Regions from separate parts of the Dialister sp. i34-0019-2H8 genome, predicted to be linked through region 1. Evidence: riboswitches for the same ligand, from Rfam matches in the RefSeq annotation. Region 1 holds a riboswitch; the other holds the start of a gene.
The links. A riboswitch is a leader RNA that binds a small molecule or an ion and turns the genes downstream of it on or off. The one in region 1 is predicted to bind ZMP and ZTP.

Region 1 (8,481 bases):
AGAGCCATAGCACGGGTATTCGGATCGTCGATGGTGTTGACGACGGCGTGCTTGAATGGAACAGCTGCGTAATAGTTCGGGTTTGCATCGAGTTCGGTCTTCGCTTTGGAGAAGGACTTGACCATGTATGGACCGGTGCAGACCGGACCCTGTTTTGCAAAGTCTACTTTGCCGTCGGAAGCGACATCGACGATGATGAAGAGCGGATCGCCCAGCATGCCCGGGAGGGTAGCGATCGGCTTCTTGGTGTAAATGGTGACGTTCTGGCCGTCAGCGGTGATGTGGTCGAGTTCGAACATGGCTTTCGCACGCGGTGATTTTGCGAAGGTACGTTCAATGGATTTCTTGACAGCTTCGCCGGTGACCGGGGTGCCGTTGGAGAATTTAATGTCTTTGATCTTGAAGGTCCAGGACATCTTGTCGTCAGAGACTTTCCAGCTTTCAGCGATCCATGGTTCTGCATTCATCTTGTCATCGAAGTGAACGAGACATTCGCCGATGCCGTAACGCATGACCTGCCAGCCGAAGTAGTTGTCGGCCGGTTCGAGGCTGTCTGCGAAGTTCGTAACGCCGACAGTCAGGGTGTCCTTCGGACCTTTGGAGGCATTGCCGGAGTCACCGCCGCAGCCGGAAAGACCAAAAGCCATGAGAGCAGCTGCTGCAAAGAGGGCACCTTTTTTGTAAATAGATTTCATCGTGTACGCTTCCTTTCGGTTAAATGATATAAAAAATAATGGGAATAAACATGAGTTAGTGACAAGTGTCTTGTGGCTAGGGATTAGGGATTGGTGACTAGTGACTAGTGACTAGTCACTAGTCATTTAAATACCACTTTCGGGCATCGTCTCATATGTATTCGCGGCGATGCCGCCACCCTGAACCTTATCCTTCATTTCTCGGGTCAAGGACATCGCGGAGGGAGTCGCCCCAAAGGTTGAAGACGACGACGGTGATGAAGATGGAGAGACCCGGGAAGAACATTAGCCATGGAGCTGTCTGGAGCTGCTGACGGCCTTCATTCAGCATGAGGCCCCATTCCGGAGCCGGCGGCTGGCTGCCGAAGCCGAGGAAGGAGAGTCCGGCAAGCTCCATCATCATGGCGCCGATATCAGCAGCCGCGGTGATGACCATGAGCGGGAGAATGTTTGGAAGGATGTGGACCCAGAGGATATGCGCTGCGGAACCGCCGGATACGACAGCCGCATCGACGAATTCACGACGCTTGATCTTGAGGACCATGGAACGGGAGAGGCGGGCATACTTGGTCCATGTGACCGCAGTCAGTGCGATCATCGCATTGATGAGCGAGCCGCCCATGATACCGGCGATGGCGATCGCAAGGATGACGCCCGGGAAGGAGATCATCATATCAGCGATACGCATGATGACGATATCGACGATGCCGCCGAAGTATCCGGAAATGATGCCCATCGTGGTGCCTACGACGAAGATGCAGACTACGAGGGCGATGACGGAGGTCAGGGAGTAGCTCGCGCCGTAGAGGATACGGGAGAGCACGTCACGTCCGAGCTTGTCTGTGCCGAAGAGATGCGCCGCAGACGGTGCCTGGTTCGCATCCTTCATGACAGCGGTGAGCGGGTCATGAGGAGCGATGACAGGAGCAAGGAGTGTGATCGCCAGAAGAAGGACGACCAGAAGAGAGGTGAAGCGGAAGGCTTTATTTTCTTTGAAGCCTTTGACTAAGCTTTCCATATCAGTGACCTCCCTTTCTGAGTCTTGGATCGAGACGGTTGTAGGACAGGTCGACGATGAGGTTGATCATCATGTACATGAAAGCGATCCAGAGAACGATGGCCTGTACGGTCTGGAAGTCACGGTAGGTGATGGCCTGTACGACCATGTAGCCCAGACCCGGCCAGGAAAATACGATTTCTACGACAGCGGCGCCGCCCAAAAGAGAACCGAAGGCCAGACCGAAGAGGGTGACCAGCGGGAGGAGGGCATTCGGCAGGACTTCACGCCAGAGGATGTGGCTTTCCGAAAGGCCGCGGGCACGTGCGCCCATGACGTAGTCCTGATGCAGTTCTTCGAGCACCGTGGCACGTACCTGACGGGTGTATTTCGATGCCATGACGATGCCCAGGGTGCACATCGGCAGGATCAGATTTTCGAGGGAAATCGAACCACCGACGATCGGGAAGAGGGAGAGCTTCAGTGCGAAGACCCAAAGGAGCATGAGGCCCATCCAGAAGTTCGGGACGGAGACACCGGCAAAGGTGCAGCCGCGGACGAGGTAGTCAAACCAGGTATTCTGCTTGACAGCGGTATAAATGCCGAGCGGAATGGAGAAGACAAGCATGAAGAGGGAGGAGGCCAGCGCCAGAATGACGGATGCCGGGAGGGCTTCCATGATTGCATCAATGACCGGCTTCTTCATCATGAAGGAGAAACCAAAATTACCCTGTACGACTCTGCCGAGCCAGTCCAGGTACTGCAGAAGGAACGGCTTATCCAGACCCAGTTCATGGCGGAGTGCGTCGATCTCTACCTGACTAACAATAATATCTTCATTACCGGCGATCATCTGCCTAACGGGGTCACCCGGAGAGAGCATGATCAGACAGAAGGTAATGAAGCTGATGCCGATCAAGACGAGAACCATCTCGCCCAATCGCATCCCAAGCTGCTTCATTGACAAACTCATCATCTCCAATTTCTTGATAATATAAAATGGTATAAAGACTGGGATTTTATCATCTGTGTTTTTCCCCTGCCGATGCGACGGGAGAGCCGTTTTTTCGCTGTCTGGCGCGGCGGCGAGGAGAGAGCTCTTCGCCGGCTCTTACAAACCCGTCACTTTCGATGACTCTTGAAAAAAGGCACCAAAAAACAAGGTCGGGAAGGGGACCTTGTTGGCTTAATGATAACAGATGAAGAGTGGTTTCCCAGGTTACTCTTTAAAAAGAATAAGGCAGAAGCGGCAGAACATGAGATCGTATTCTTATTGTTTAGCAGTTCCTTACAACTTCTTACAAATTATATCATATAAATTATAACGGGTAAACAAATAATTAGCGCAAATATTTATACATGACAATAAATATTGAATGAAACATGTGAAGATACCTATAGGGGGTATGGGGATACGGAGAATCTGTGAATTTTCCGATAAAATTAGGCATTATGACATATAAATAATATCATACCGTACAATTTGTATTGCGTAATCAGCAAATAAAATGGGGGGGGAAGCCGGTATCCTATGCATATGTTGCATGAATGATGATGAAGATCTGGAGGGCGGTTTTCATTAAAAAATAAGAAACTGGCAAATGGCATTGGCAAGGCATGTCCCGTGCGCGCCTCTTGAGCGGAGGGGGAAGATGTTTTTTGGAGGGACGCTTCCCATTGACAATCTCTCGTATCCATGCTAGGCTAGATATACAATATAGATGAGCCGCGGAACTGACGGAAATAGGTGGAATGAACCACGTGGACTGCGGGCCTCATGAAAAAGCCGACCGTCTGGGCAGGGAAATCTGCTCAGGCGGTTTTCGTTTCCCTGCGATGCCTGCTAAATGGCATCGCAGAGACGGGAGCGTGCAGATTTCCCTTCATTTCAAAAATGGAGGGATTTTTTGATGAAAAGAAATCGCTGGCTCACTGCTCTGGCGGCCGTGGGGATCCACATGTCTATCGGAAGTGTGTATGCATGGAGCGTCCTGACGCGCCCTGTGATGGAGACGATGGGGCTCTCGCTTTCTTGGGCCACATGGGCCTTCTCGATCGCGATCCTGTTTCTGGGGCTTTCGGCAGGCTTCTTAGGCCCTCTGGTCGAGCGGCTGGGACCGTCTCGGAGCGGGATGGTCTCTGCCGTCTTTTTCAGTACGGGTCTCCTTGGGACAGCGGCGGCGGTTCACTGTCAGTCCGCTTTCCTGCTCTATCTCTTCTACGGAGCCATCGGGGGCATTGGTCTTGGCACGGGCTATATCACGCCTGTCTCTACGCTTGTGAAATGGTTTCCCCGGCATCGCGGCTTTGCGACGGGGCTGGCCATCATGGGGTTCGGCTTCGCAGCGCTCATCGCAGGCCCTGCCATGCGCTATCTTGTCGATCGCTTCGGGCTCACGGAGAATTTCCTCATCCTTGCCGCTGCCTATGCGCTGGTCATGATCCTTTCCGCCTCCTACATCCGGCCGCCGAGGAAGGGTGAGATCCCGATGCTTTTGGAAGAGGTGCTTGAGGAAGAGATCCGAAAGGATGGGGAAAAGACAGCTCAGGCCAAAGGTCTCACGCGCAAGGAGGCCATGCACACATGGAAATGGTATGTGCTGTGGTGGATCTTCTTCACGAATATCACCTGCGGCATCGGCCTTCTTGCCGTGGCTTCGCCCATGGCGCAGGAGATCATCGGCATGAGTGCGGCCGAGGCAGCCTCCCTTGTCGGTATCATCGGTATCGTGAATGGCGCCGGCCGTATCCTTTGGGCATCCGTCTCCGACTGGATCGGACGCGGCGTGACCTACATGATCTTCTTTGCGTTCGAGGTCTTCGCTTTTTATGCACTTGCCCATGTCAGTGATGCGCTTCTCTTCGAGATGCTGGTACTCGCCGTGATCTCCTGCTACGGCGGCGGCTTCTCCTGCATGCCTGCCTTCCTATCCGATCTCTTCGGCGTGAAGCAGCTCGCCTCCATTCACGGCTCCATCCTGACTGCTTGGGGCATGGCAGGTGTCGCCGGCCCGCTTCTCCTTTCTTTCATGAAGGAAACGACGGGGGGCTATGCAGCGACGCTCCATCTCTTTTCTGCCATGCTCGCTGTGGCTTTTGCCTTATCCTGGGTCCTTGCGTGGAAGGGACGGAAATAAAAAAGCTCCGCACTCTGCATGCTGATATGATCCACCTGAAGCAGACAAGGTAAATAACCAAACTGCTTTAAGTGGATCATATCAGCATGAGTGCGGGGCTTTTTCAGTGAGGAAATTAGAAATGAGGAATTAGAAATGTTGGTGCGGCACAAAGGCTGGGATAGGCTACCCCGAAAGGGCAAAACGGTAAATGAAGATGTGGGATGGCAGGTAACAGGGTCAGTGCAAATGAGCGATATACCGCTACGGTGAATTGTGCCCCTGCGGGGCACTCTATCCTGCGCCTTCGGCGCGCCCCTTCTTCAAGGGGCTGCTCAGTTGGGGGAGAATCCCTAATCCCTAATCCCTAGCTACCAGTCACTAGTCACCAGTCACCAGTCACTTCTCTCCCGCCGCTTCCGCGAGCTTTTCGAGGAAGAATTTCGTATTCGCGGTGAGGTCAGGGCCTTCTGTCTGAAGAGCGCCGCCTACGAGGAAGATGGTATCGGGACCGTAGATGCGGATCATTTCCTTGAAGAGCTGCCAGCGCATGCCGCCGGAGGGGACAGGGAAGATTGTCCGAAGGTCTGCCATCTTCGACTCGGTGCCTTCCGCGATCTTCTGGCAGGTATCCTGCGAGAAGGAGAAGCGGCCGCCGAAGCTGGTGAAGATGACCGCATCTGCACCGGCGAGTCGGGAGAGCTGGCCATAGTAGCAGAAGGGGGAAATGCCCGCATCCTGCGAGAGGACCTGCGGACCGGAGAAGCAGGGGTGCAGGAAGATCGGCAGGCCGAAGTCCGGATCCCGTGCGAGATCACGGATCATGGTGAAGCCGGTGATGGCAGGGGCGGCCATGATGCCGTCAGCCCCGATCTCCTTGGCCTGATAGGCACGCTCCAGGAAGCCCAGACCATCTGTGGTACAGTTGGCGATGTACATGCTTTTCCTGCCGGTTTTTTCTTTGGCATCCGCAAGTGCCATGACGCACTGGAGGACACGTTCTTTGAAAGGCGCATAGTGCTGGTCCATGAGGCTGTGGTCATCCTTGATGATGGGGCAGCCGCCGAGTGCGAGGTCATAGACCATTTGCGCGAGCTCCTTCGGAGATCTGCCGAGCGGCTTGATGGCTGACATGAGGATCGGACCGTGCGGCACACCGCAGAGGTCACGAAGACCGCTTCTGCCGAAACGCGGGCCCGGGTAATTGTTGTACATGGTCTCGGGCAATTCGAAGGACATGAGGCGGACGCCGGGCTGCAGGCTCGTATTTCCGAAAAGCATATTGAGGAGCTCGGCCATTTCATCACCGACAGCCTCCGGCTCATAGGAGATCGTCGCATAGTATGCGCCGGCTTCCGCCTTTTTCAGATCTTCGATCTGGCCGACGATGGTGTCAGCGATCGGAGTGCCGTCTACCAGTTCGTAAGGACACTCGATCGTCTGCTCGACGGCGACAGCGAAGGCGATCTTCTTCGCCTCTTCATAGGTGGGAGCTGCGATGCGGTACGTCGCAGTAAAACGCGAAGACTGGTGCAGGTCTTCTGTCAGTTCGGAAAACAATTCACTTTCAAAAAAGGATGTATTGGACAAGAGGAGGTCTCCTTTCGGAAAAATGGAATGGGAAGGGGTAGCTCGCGGAGCGTGCTGCCCCTTGATCTCGTATGAAAGAGGGGGAGCGGGTTCTATAGGTTCAAGAGGTTCAAGAGGTTCAAAGGGGTTGGTGCGGCGCATTTCGTCATCCTGAGCGGAGAAAAATAGAGAATGGCTTATCTGAAGTATGAGAACTGAGTCGAAGGATCTAAGCGCCGCAGAGTATAAATAGTCGCGATGCCCGAAGGGCAGACGTCTGATGTCTGACGTCTGACGTCTGACGTAACGTCTAATCCCTAGACCCTAATCCCTAGCTACTAATCCCCAGTCACTCTTTCTTATGGCTCATGCGATAGGGATTATCGAGATGGGCGGCGGTGTCGTCGGAGAGCCAGTAGAGGGGGCGGTTTCTGGTCTCTTCAAACATACGCCCGAGGTATTCGCCGATGATGCCGAGGCCCATGAGATTCAAGCTGCCGAAGATGGCGATGAGGATGGTCATGGTCGCCCAGCCGGGGACGGCTTTGTCCATCATGACGCAGTAGAGGACATGAAGGATGAGAAGGATGCCTGCGACGGCCGCGAAGACACCTAGATAGAATGCCACACGCAGCGGCAGGGTGGAATTCGTGATGATGCCGTCCATCGCGAAGTGCAGCATTTTTTTCATGGAAAATTTCGAGACACCGGCGTGGCGGGCAGGCGCTTCAAATTCGATGGTACACTGCTTGAAGCCAAGGCCGCCTACGATGCCGCGGATGAAGCGGGAATGCTCACGGAAACGCAGAAAGGCATCGAGCGCTTTGCGATCCATCAGGCGGAAGTCGGAGCCGCCCGGGACGACGGGTGAGTTTGAAATGGAATTGATCACTGCGTAGTAGCCTGCCGAGGTCAGCTTCTTGATGGGGCCGGCATCTTCTGTCGCGGTGCGGATGGTTTGTACGATGTCATAGCCTTCCTGCCACTTTTGGATGAGCTTCGGGATGAGCGCCGGTGGGTGCTGCATGTCGCCATCCATCGTGATGACGGCGTCTCCGACGGCAAAGTCCATGCCGCAGGTGATTGCGATCTGATGGCCGAAATTGCGTGCAAAGGTCAGCGCCCGTACATGCGGGTCGCCGGCTGCCAGCTGGTGGATCAGCTCGTCGGTGCGATCCTTTGAGCCATCATTGACGTAGATGATCTCGTAGTCCATATCCAGCGTCTGCATGACTTTCGTCACTTCGTCATGGAAATAGACGACATTGCCATCTTCATTATATACAGGTGTTACGATCGATATCATGATTCCTCCGTTAAGGCACATAAGCCTACGCTATATTATAGCACACTCAGACATATATATAATCAGATATATATATGTAGTATAAATAGAATGTGTGTATGGCGGATCGCGGGGAGTTAAAGAAATCATAAAATCGATGAGGGTTCAGGGTTAGCCCCTTGGGCGTGCTGTCCTTTGATTGCGTGCGAAAGCTCTGCTTGAATGAGGAATTAGGAATTAGGAATGGTGGTGGCGGCTTCGCCGCAAAGTATATATGGGGCGATGCCCGAAGGCCTCGTGATAACAGGTTTCCCCCGTATCGTAAGCCTTCCCCTCGAGGGGAAGGTGCCCCGTAGGGGCGGATAGGGCACTGGCGGTATGAACGACAGATGAGGCATGCAGAGAGGTGCGCGGCACATGTGGGGAAAGTGAGAATTCCTGACTGCGAATGACAAAGATTTCTCGCATGCGCTCGAAATGACGATGTGAGAGTCTGCTGTTTCCCTGTCACCAGTCACGAAAGTCGCAAATAAAAAACGCTTTGAATCATTCACGATCCAAAACGCTTTTATCACGTCCTATTCGTCGACCTCTTTGATGCAGGCGACGGTCATGTCATATTTTTTCTTCAGCTGCGGGAAGAGGGTGTCTGTGCCGTCCATGGTACCGGCGCGGAGGATTTCTGTGATCTCGATCGCCAGCGGTGAGAGCTGGCTGAAGCCGAGGTTCTGCGTGATGCCCTTCAGCGTGTGTGCGGCGCGGAAGGCTTCATCCACGTTTTCCTCAGCGAGGCTCTTTTCGAGCAGCGCGAAGGTGGGG
Region 2 (8,481 bases), 570 kb from region 1:
TATGAAAGAGACCATCAGCTTGAATGGGTCCGCCGGATTCTGCGGGGAAAACGCCGCAAAGGATAACTGGATAATGCCTGAAGGTGACCTTTCAGTCCAGCGATATTTCCTATCCCCCCGGCGTCCAATTCTTATGCTCCAGGCGATAGATCGCGGTCAGCGCGATCGCAAGTGCATCTGCGGCATCGTCCGGATCGATCTTTTTCGTGATGTGCATCATGCGCTTCACCATTTCTATGACCTGCTTCTTGTCAGCGCGGCCATAGCCTGTCAGCTGCTGCTTCACCTGCAGCGGCGTCACCGGGATGATAGGGACGTTCTGGCGATAGCCTGCGAGCAGGATCACGCCGCGCGCCTGCGCCACCTTGATGCCTGTCGTAATATTCGTATTGAAATAAAGTGTCTCTACCCCCATGAACGCAGGCCGGTATGTCGCGATGAGCTCAGCGATGCCTTCATAAACGATGTTCAACCGCTCGAGGTCACTCTGGTCTTTGTACGTCTCAATGACGCCGTAGTTGACCGGAGTGATGGTGGTGCCATTCTTCTCAACCACACCGAAGCCGCAGCGCCCGGTACCGGGGTCAATGCCTAAGACGCGCATAATTCTCTCCTTTGCATGCAATCGGTTGTATTATACCATATTTCGCAAAGACACGCAGACGGCAGCGGCGCTCTCCATGAAAAAAGGAGCTGTGAAGAAATGAATCCTCATTTCTTCACAGTTCCTTTTTACTTTGCTTTCATTTGGTTCAGGGTTCAGGGTTCAGGTGGCGGCTTCGCCGCCTTTTTTAGAAGATGGTATTCTCGTATCGCAGCCTTCCCCTCTAGGGGAAGGTGCCCCGCAGGGGCGGATAGGGTGACTATGGTATGAAAGACAGCCGAGATAAGGTTTCCCGGTCACTCCTATGAGAGCTGCAAGTCCCCCGCGGCAGATTGAACGCGAAAATGAGATGATCGTTATTTCACATCGCCTTTTCTAAGGAAACACAGATCATTTCGCCAGCTTTTCTCCCGCTGCGATAATATTTTCGATCACCATGGTCGTAGTGACGCTGCCGACACCGCCCGGAACCGGTGTGATGGCTCCGGCTTTTGCCGCAACAGCTTCATAATCCACATCCCCCACAGTCTTTCCATCCACGCGGTTGATCCCCACATCGATGACTGTCGCACCTTCCTTCACCATGTCAGCGGTCACATAGTTTGCATGACCGACGGCTGCGACTAGGATATCTGCCTCGCTTGTAATAGAGGCGATGTCCTTCGTATGCGAGTGACAGATGGTAACGGTCGCATTCTTCGAAAGGAGCATCAGAGAGACCGGCTTTCCGATGACATTGCTGCGTCCGATGATGACGGCTTTCTTCCCATCGATCGGGATCTTGTAGTGATCCAGAATCGCCATGACAGCGCGCGGCGTACAGGCGAAGAGGCCTGCCTTCCCCGCCGTCAGACGGCCCGCATTCGTCTCAGTGAGGCCGTCGACATCCTTATCCGGATTCATAAGAGCGATCATTTTCTCTGCACTGATGCCTTTCGGAAGCGGCATCATCATGAGGATGCCAGTGATCTCCTGATCCGCACTGAGATCTGTCACAAGAGAGCCCAGCTCTTCTTCTGTCACATCATCGGAGGCGCGGAAGATCTCTGCATCAATGCCATAGCCCTTGGCGACCTTCTGCATAAAAGATGCGTACATGGCAGACGGCTTGGAGGATCCGGCCAGAATGATGGCGAGCTTGGGTTCATAGTGCTTCTCACGCAGTTTTGCAAGGCGCAGGGCGAGCTCTTCTTTCAGAGCAGCCGCCGTTTCTTTCCCGTCTAAGATCATTGCCATCAGAAGAGCCCCGTGATATTTCCTTCCTCATCCACATCGATCTTCTCCGCAGCCGGACGGCGAGGAAGCCCCGGCATGGTCATGACCTTGCCGGTAAGGATGACAACAAAGCCGGCGCCTGCAGCAATGCGCGCTTCTCTGACATGGAGCGTGAAGCCCTCCGGCGCCCCGAGCTTGGTCGGGTCGTCGCTGAAGGAGGCCGGCGTCTTGGCAATGCAGACCGGGACATGGGCAAATCCCATCTCTTCGATGTGCTTCAGTTCCTTGGCAGCCGCCGGATCGTAAGCAACATCCGCTGCGCCGTAGATCTCTTTCGCAATGGTTTCGATCTTGTCTTTCAGGCTGCCTTCCAGATCATAGAGGGTGTGATAGTGGGAGCCCTGATCAATAGCAGAGAGGACTTTGGTAGCCAGATCCAGACCGCCTTTGCCGCCTTCGGCAAATACATTGGACTCTGCCACTGCGACGCCGACTTCCGCGCAGGCATCTTCGATGACCTTCTTCTCTTCTGCGGTGTCAGCGGGGAACATGTTCAGCGCAACAACGATCGGCAGACCAAATTTCTTCATGTTAGAAATATGGCGCATGAGGTTCGGAAGGCCTCTCTTGACCGCTTCCGGATCAGATTCTGTGAGTTCATTCTTCGCTTTTCCACCATTCATCTTAAGCGCACGGATGGTCGCAACAAGGACCGCCGCATCCGGCTTCAGACCGGCGAAACGGCACTTGATGTCAAGGAACTTTTCAGCGCCGAGATCGGCACCGAAGCCTGCTTCCGTGATGACATAGTCTGCGAGATGCAGTGCCGTCTTCGTCGCAAGGACAGAGTTGCAGCCATGCGCGATATTCGCAAATGGACCGCCGTGAATGAAGGCCGGGACGTGCTCGAGCGTCTGCACAAGATTTGGCTTCAGTGCATCCTTCATAAGAGCTGCCATCGCACCTTCCGCATGAATGTCGCCCGCAGTGACCGGGGCATTGTCATAGGTGTAGCCGACAATGATCTTGGCAAAGCGTTCCTTCATGTCGCTGATAGAACGAGCCAGACAGAGGATCGCCATGACTTCCGATGCGACGGTGATATCGAAACCGCTTTCTCTCGGTACGCCATTCGGATGACCGCCAAGACCGACGACGATGTGACGGAGCACGCGGTCATTCATATCCATGACACGGTTCCATACGACGCGGCGCGGATCGATGCCGAGTACGTTTCCCTGCTGGATGTGGTTGTCCACCATGGCAGCAAGAAGATTGTGTGCAGCGGTGATCGCATGGAGATCGCCCGTGAAATGAAGATTGATATCTTCCATCGGGACGACCTGCGAATAGCCGCCGCCTGCTGCGCCGCCCTTGATGCCCATACAAGGACCAAGGGATGGTTCACGAAGGCAGATCATCGTCTTCTTGCCGAGCTGAGAAAGAGCCTGCCCGAGACCGACGGTGGTCGTGGTCTTGCCTTCACCGGCCGGTGTCGGAGAGATCGCCGTCACAAGGATGAGCTTGCCATTCGGTTTCTTTTCCAGCTCTCTGGTGAATTTCAGAGAGACCTTCGCTTTGTAATGGCCGTAGTTTTCCAGTTCCGTTGCCGGGATGCCGATGCTTTCACCGATTTCAGTGATCGGCTTCATTTCAGCTTTCTGTGCAATTTCGATATCGCTTAACATGTGGATCTCCTTTCAAAAAACGACATGCTCTCACAATGGCTTTCCATTTCATTATAGCATAGGTGGGTGGGGCGTGTGCCGGGGGATGGCAGCACTGATTTTTTCTAAACAAAAACCGTCTGAGCAGAAGTTCTGCCCAGACGGTCGGCGTTTCAGATAGTACAGTACCCGTGGTCATTTCCACTTTACTCCGTCAGCCCTGTCCCATCTCCATGTTGTAACCCTAGCCTACCATGGCTTTCTAGCTATGTCAATGGTACATTTTAGGGAAACACGGATGTAAAAAGGCGTTCCTCACAAAGATATTGAGTCACCAGTCAATAGTATAGCGATTTGTTAACTTCTGGACTTAGTGAGAAGTGAAAAGTGCTGGAAGTAACACACCATTCATATAGTGCCCCAATCCCCCTTCATTATATAAAACTCCGCGGCGCTTCCTCATTTTATGCGCCGTACCTTCACTCCTCACTCCTCATTCCTAACTCCTCACTTAATTTGGAAGTTTCCTTAAATGCCAGTGATTTAGAAAACGCAATACGAGTCAGTAGATCCCTCATTCACTGCAATGCACCCACACGGTATCTCCTTTCTTCACATAGATGCCTGCGCCGGGGCTCTGCTTATCCACGAAGCCGCTTCCTTCCAGCGCAAAGCCAAGACCTGCTTTGGTGAGCCATTCCCCTGTGTCTCGCATAGACCAGCCATAAAAACTGGGCAGAGGGAATTCCGTCTCTGCTTCGGAGGGCAGCTTCGGCTTATTCGTCTCAATGGATGGGGTGACAGGTTTAGCATGGTTCTCACTGTCTTCGATCGTCGGGACAGCCAGGTAGCGCATGATCTGTGTCATGGCTTCTTTGAAAACCGGAGCCGCGACTTGCCCGCCATAGTACGTACCCGTCGGCGTATCCAAGACAACGAGACAGATGGCCCTCGGATCCTCCGTCGGGCCGAAGCCGCAGAAGGAGGCGATGTACTGGTTCTTGAGATAGCCGCCGTGCTCTGCATCGATCTTTTGCGCGGTGCCTGTCTTGCCTGCCATATGATAGCCCGGTACCTGGGCATTGCTGCCGCCGCCCTCGGAGACCTCCTTCTCCATCATGTCCTTCACTTCAGCGGCGACCGCTTCCGTGATCGGCTGTCCGATCACTTCCTTTTCCGTGACTTGATAGTCACTGCCGTCGGCATTTTTGATCGAAGCGATGATATGGGGCTTCACCATCTTTCCGCCATTGGCAAGGGCGCTGTAGGCCTGCACCATCTGAAGCGGCGTGACTGCGATGCCCTGCCCGATGGACATGGTCGCAACGTCAATGGGCCGCATGTTTTTCGGCTCAAAGAGAAGTCCCACGCCTTCTCCCGGGAGCTCGATACCCGTCGACCGTCCAAATCCGAATCGCTTCGCATAGTCGGTCATCGTCTCACCGCCGGTCAAAAGACCGACATGTGCAAAGCCCGTATTGATCGACCACTTGATGATATCGACGAGACGCACGTCACCGTAAGATTCTTCATTCCAGTTCTTGATGGGATGACCGGATGCCCAGACCACACCCGGGTCATGCCAGACGCGCTTCGTATCGTAGGTCCCGGCCGAGAGTGCCGTCGCCGCGATGATCGGCTTGAAGGTAGAGCCCGGTTCATAAATATCGACAACGGCACGGTTCTTGAACTGCCGCTCATCCGCTTTTTCGAAATGATTCGGATCATAGGATGGCTGATTTCCCAATGCCAGGATCTCTCCTGTCTTCGGATCCATGACGATGATGATGCCGCCTGTCGCATGGGTCGTCTTCATCGCACGGTCAAGCGCACGCTCCGCATAAAACTGAATATTCTGATCAATGGTCAGGTACACAGAGCGTTCCTTCTCCGCCTTGAATGGAGTAAGTACTGACTTCAGGATCGGATTTCCCCTGGCATCCGTCAAGATCTGCTGCTTATTCGAGCCGCCGCGGATGAGACTGTCAAGCGACATCTCAAGACCGTCGAGCCCCTTGTCATCCATCCCGACAAAGCCGAGAACATTCGCCGCCATGGAGCCATTCGGATAGAAACGACGGCTTTCATCCACGAAACTGAGGCCTTCCCATTTCCTTTCCCTGATGAGATCCTTTACCCTGTCCGAGTCTTCCGGATCCATCGTGCGCTCCAGCCATACGAAGCTCGTATCTCGCGAGAGTCGTTCCTCGATGTCTTTCTCTTTTTTGTGCAGAATCGGCGCCAGCGCCTTCGCCGCTTCTTTGGGAGAGACATTTAGCATTCCCGGATCGCCATAAAGAGACTTCACCATGATGGAAAAAGCCATTTCCTTCCCATTCCTGTCATAGATCGTACCGCGCGGTGAGTAGAGCGTCTGGCTCCCCTCCGTCTGATTCATCGCCATCTCTTCATAGCGGCTGCCTTCGATGACCTGCACCCAGAAAAGACGCAGCACAAGAAGAGCCACCAAAACACTGATGGCTTTCGAGATGTTGGCGCTTCTCATGCGCATTTTATTTCTGGGCTGTCCCTGATCCATACGAGCTCCTTTCGTGAAATGGGGTGAATGGGGTCAATGGGTTCTACGGGTTCAAGAGGTTCAAAGGGGTTGGTGCGGCGCATAAAAATCAGAAGCGCCGCGGAGTATAAATAGGGCGATGCCCGAAAAGTTCCTGAAGAGCAGGTTTCCCGTTTGGGCTTTCCTATCACCGACCGATGAACCGCGAATGACAAAGATTTCTCGGCAACGCTTTCAATGACGATGCGAGAGAGTCTGATATCTACCCGTCTCCCAATCCCTAGCCTCTAGTCACTAGTCACCAGTCCCTTCTAATCCCTATGTCTTTTCGCAAATCGCAGTGCCGCCTCGTGAAGCGCTTCTTCCGTATTATCCAGATCGCCATTCTGCACGCGGAAAAGCAGATTATTCATGCCCTCTGCGACATGCGGAGCAAGAATAGCGGGTACATCCTTCGGATAGTGCAGCTCCTTGCTGGTAACAGGCATACGCCGCGAGAGCTCTGCCATATAGTGGCCGAATGCTTCGTGACCTTCTGTCGCGGAAAGAGGCCGTCCGCAGCCAATGATGTCCGCCTTGCAAAGGTCTTTGAGATGGAGAAAGCTCTCCGCCATCGCTTCAGAAGAAGAGAATACATGGTCTCTTGCGAGCTGGCGTACCCATTTCTCTGCATCCGCTTCCGGTGAATTAGCGAAAAAATGAAAACGCATATGATTCTCCACCAGCCAGACCACCTCTTCCGTGAAAGCAGGAGACCAGCGATAGCGCGTAAGGATATCCCTTGCCATCTCAGCCCCCTTCTTATCATGGCCATAGTCCGTGAGCCGGCCTTTACGTATCGCGCGGATCCCCGGCATCCCCTTGGCTACATCATGAAGCAGCGCTGCCCAGCGTAAAAGCGGCTCCGGGCTCACCGCCTCAAGCACTGCAAGCGTATGATACCATGCATCATACTTATGAAATTCCTTTTGCTGCGGCAGCCCCACCAGATGAGAAAGCTCGGGCAGGATGGGGACTTGCGTATATGCTCCCTTTTCCTTGATGCGGCAGGAGCAGCGAGCGAGGCCGCTTCGTACCAGAAGATCCATGCCGCGCGCAGCATGCTTCGAAACGAGCAGCCGGTCCATCTCCTGGCGTACACGCTCAAGCGACAGCCCCGAGACCCGCGGAAAAGCACTCTCCATCCCCTCTACCAGCGAGCTGTCCGCCATAAAGTCGAGCTGAGCCACAAACCGGCAGGCGCGAAACAGACGCAGCGCATCCTCTGAGAAACGCTCTCCTGCATCCCCTACCGTCCGAAGACGTTTCCTCGCGATATCGGAAAGACCGCCAAACGTATCATGAAGCCGCCCTCTGCGATCCATCGCCATGGCATTCACCGTGAAATCACGGCGCATCAGATCCTCTTTCAGCGTCCCTGCAAAGGATACCTCGCTCGGCCGATGGGCATCACTTCCATACCTCTCGCTGCGGAATGTCGTCACTTCGTAATTTTCACCGCCCAGGACAATGATGACCGTCCCGAACCGGCGTCCGCCGCCATCGATCGCTTTCCAACCACGCAAAGCAGCGATAGAGAGCATTTCCTCCGGACGCGCCGACGTGGTGATGTCCCAATCATGCGGCACCTTTCCCATCGCAAGATCACGGACGCACCCGCCCACGATATAGCCCTCTTTCCCCGCTTCTTCCAGCGCTTCCAGGATCTGCCTCGCTCCCTCATCTATAGCTCGCCCCCGCTCATCACAAGAGCAGGAAGCGAAAGAGTTCTTCGTAAAGCAGGAAGAAATCCGATGCAAGAGTCCCACGTGTTTCACCTTCTCTTTCGTATCATTGATTGTATTATATACTCTATCAGAAAGAAGGGAAAGGGAGCAAGCCCCGCTCAAGGCGTTGCGCCCTTGTTCTTCCCGAGTCAAGGACGCACGCTCCCTCAGTCAGAAGAGGCCGAAGAAAATCCACGGGAATCTCTCTCTTTTCTCCCATCAGCCCCAGTCAAAAAAGGATGCCTTTCGGCATCCTTTTATTCATCCCTGTTGGGGTGTTTCTTTTTATACATCCGATGCGACACGCAGCCGCCGATCAGCAGAAGGAACAGCAGGATAAAACGCGTACTGTGTTCCTGAAAATAAATGAGATCATGTCCCAAAACCACCTCGATCACGACCGAGGGGATCTTTCCGATGAGCGTCGCCTTGAAATGCTCCTTCGATGACAGCTTCGACACCACCGCGACCGCCGTGAAGAGAATATTCGGCGAATAGGGGATCGCCCTCGTAAGTATCATATGCTTCACGCTGCTATACTTATCGAGCTTCTCAAGCATATGCCGCTTCTCGATGAAGCTTCTCGCTTCCTGCCTGAAGAAGATACGCCCGATATGAAAACTCAGCTCGATTCCCAAGACTTCCCCCAGCCAGGAGATCACCAGTCCCGGAATCAGACCAAAAAGAGCTCCGTTCACTGTAAGAAAGGGG

Region 2: linked by a shared signal. The riboswitch ahead of ACGG9R_RS07255 (formate--tetrahydrofolate ligase) and the one ahead of ACGG9R_RS09720 (OFA family MFS transporter) in region 1 are both predicted to bind ZMP and ZTP.

Annotation. Positions count from the first base shown of each region.
Region 1 covers NZ_BAABYQ010000001.1:2,225,880-2,234,360, reverse strand. Annotated here, with positions in the region: gene ACGG9R_RS09735 (ABC transporter substrate-binding protein) at 1-695, opposite strand, end outside; gene nikC (nickel transporter permease) at 883-1,713, opposite strand; gene nikB (nickel ABC transporter permease) at 1,715-2,668, opposite strand; ZMP/ZTP riboswitch at 3,413-3,499, shown strand; gene ACGG9R_RS09720 (OFA family MFS transporter) at 3,603-4,829, shown strand; gene ACGG9R_RS09715 (RuBisCO large subunit C-terminal-like domain-containing protein) at 5,208-6,398, opposite strand; gene ACGG9R_RS09710 (glycosyltransferase family 2 protein) at 6,727-7,683, opposite strand; gene ACGG9R_RS09705 (Hpt domain-containing protein) at 8,241-8,481, opposite strand, start outside.
Region 2 covers NZ_BAABYQ010000001.1:1,653,904-1,662,384, forward strand. Annotated here, with positions in the region: gene ruvC (crossover junction endodeoxyribonuclease RuvC) at 110-604, opposite strand; gene ACGG9R_RS07250 (bifunctional 5,10-methylenetetrahydrofolate dehydrogenase/5,10-methenyltetrahydrofolate cyclohydrolase) at 995-1,840, opposite strand; gene ACGG9R_RS07255 (formate--tetrahydrofolate ligase) at 1,840-3,507, opposite strand; ZMP/ZTP riboswitch at 3,635-3,718, opposite strand; gene ACGG9R_RS07260 (penicillin-binding protein) at 4,061-6,025, opposite strand; gene ACGG9R_RS07265 (CCA tRNA nucleotidyltransferase) at 6,316-7,731, opposite strand; gene ACGG9R_RS07270 (TVP38/TMEM64 family protein) at 8,028-8,481, opposite strand, start outside.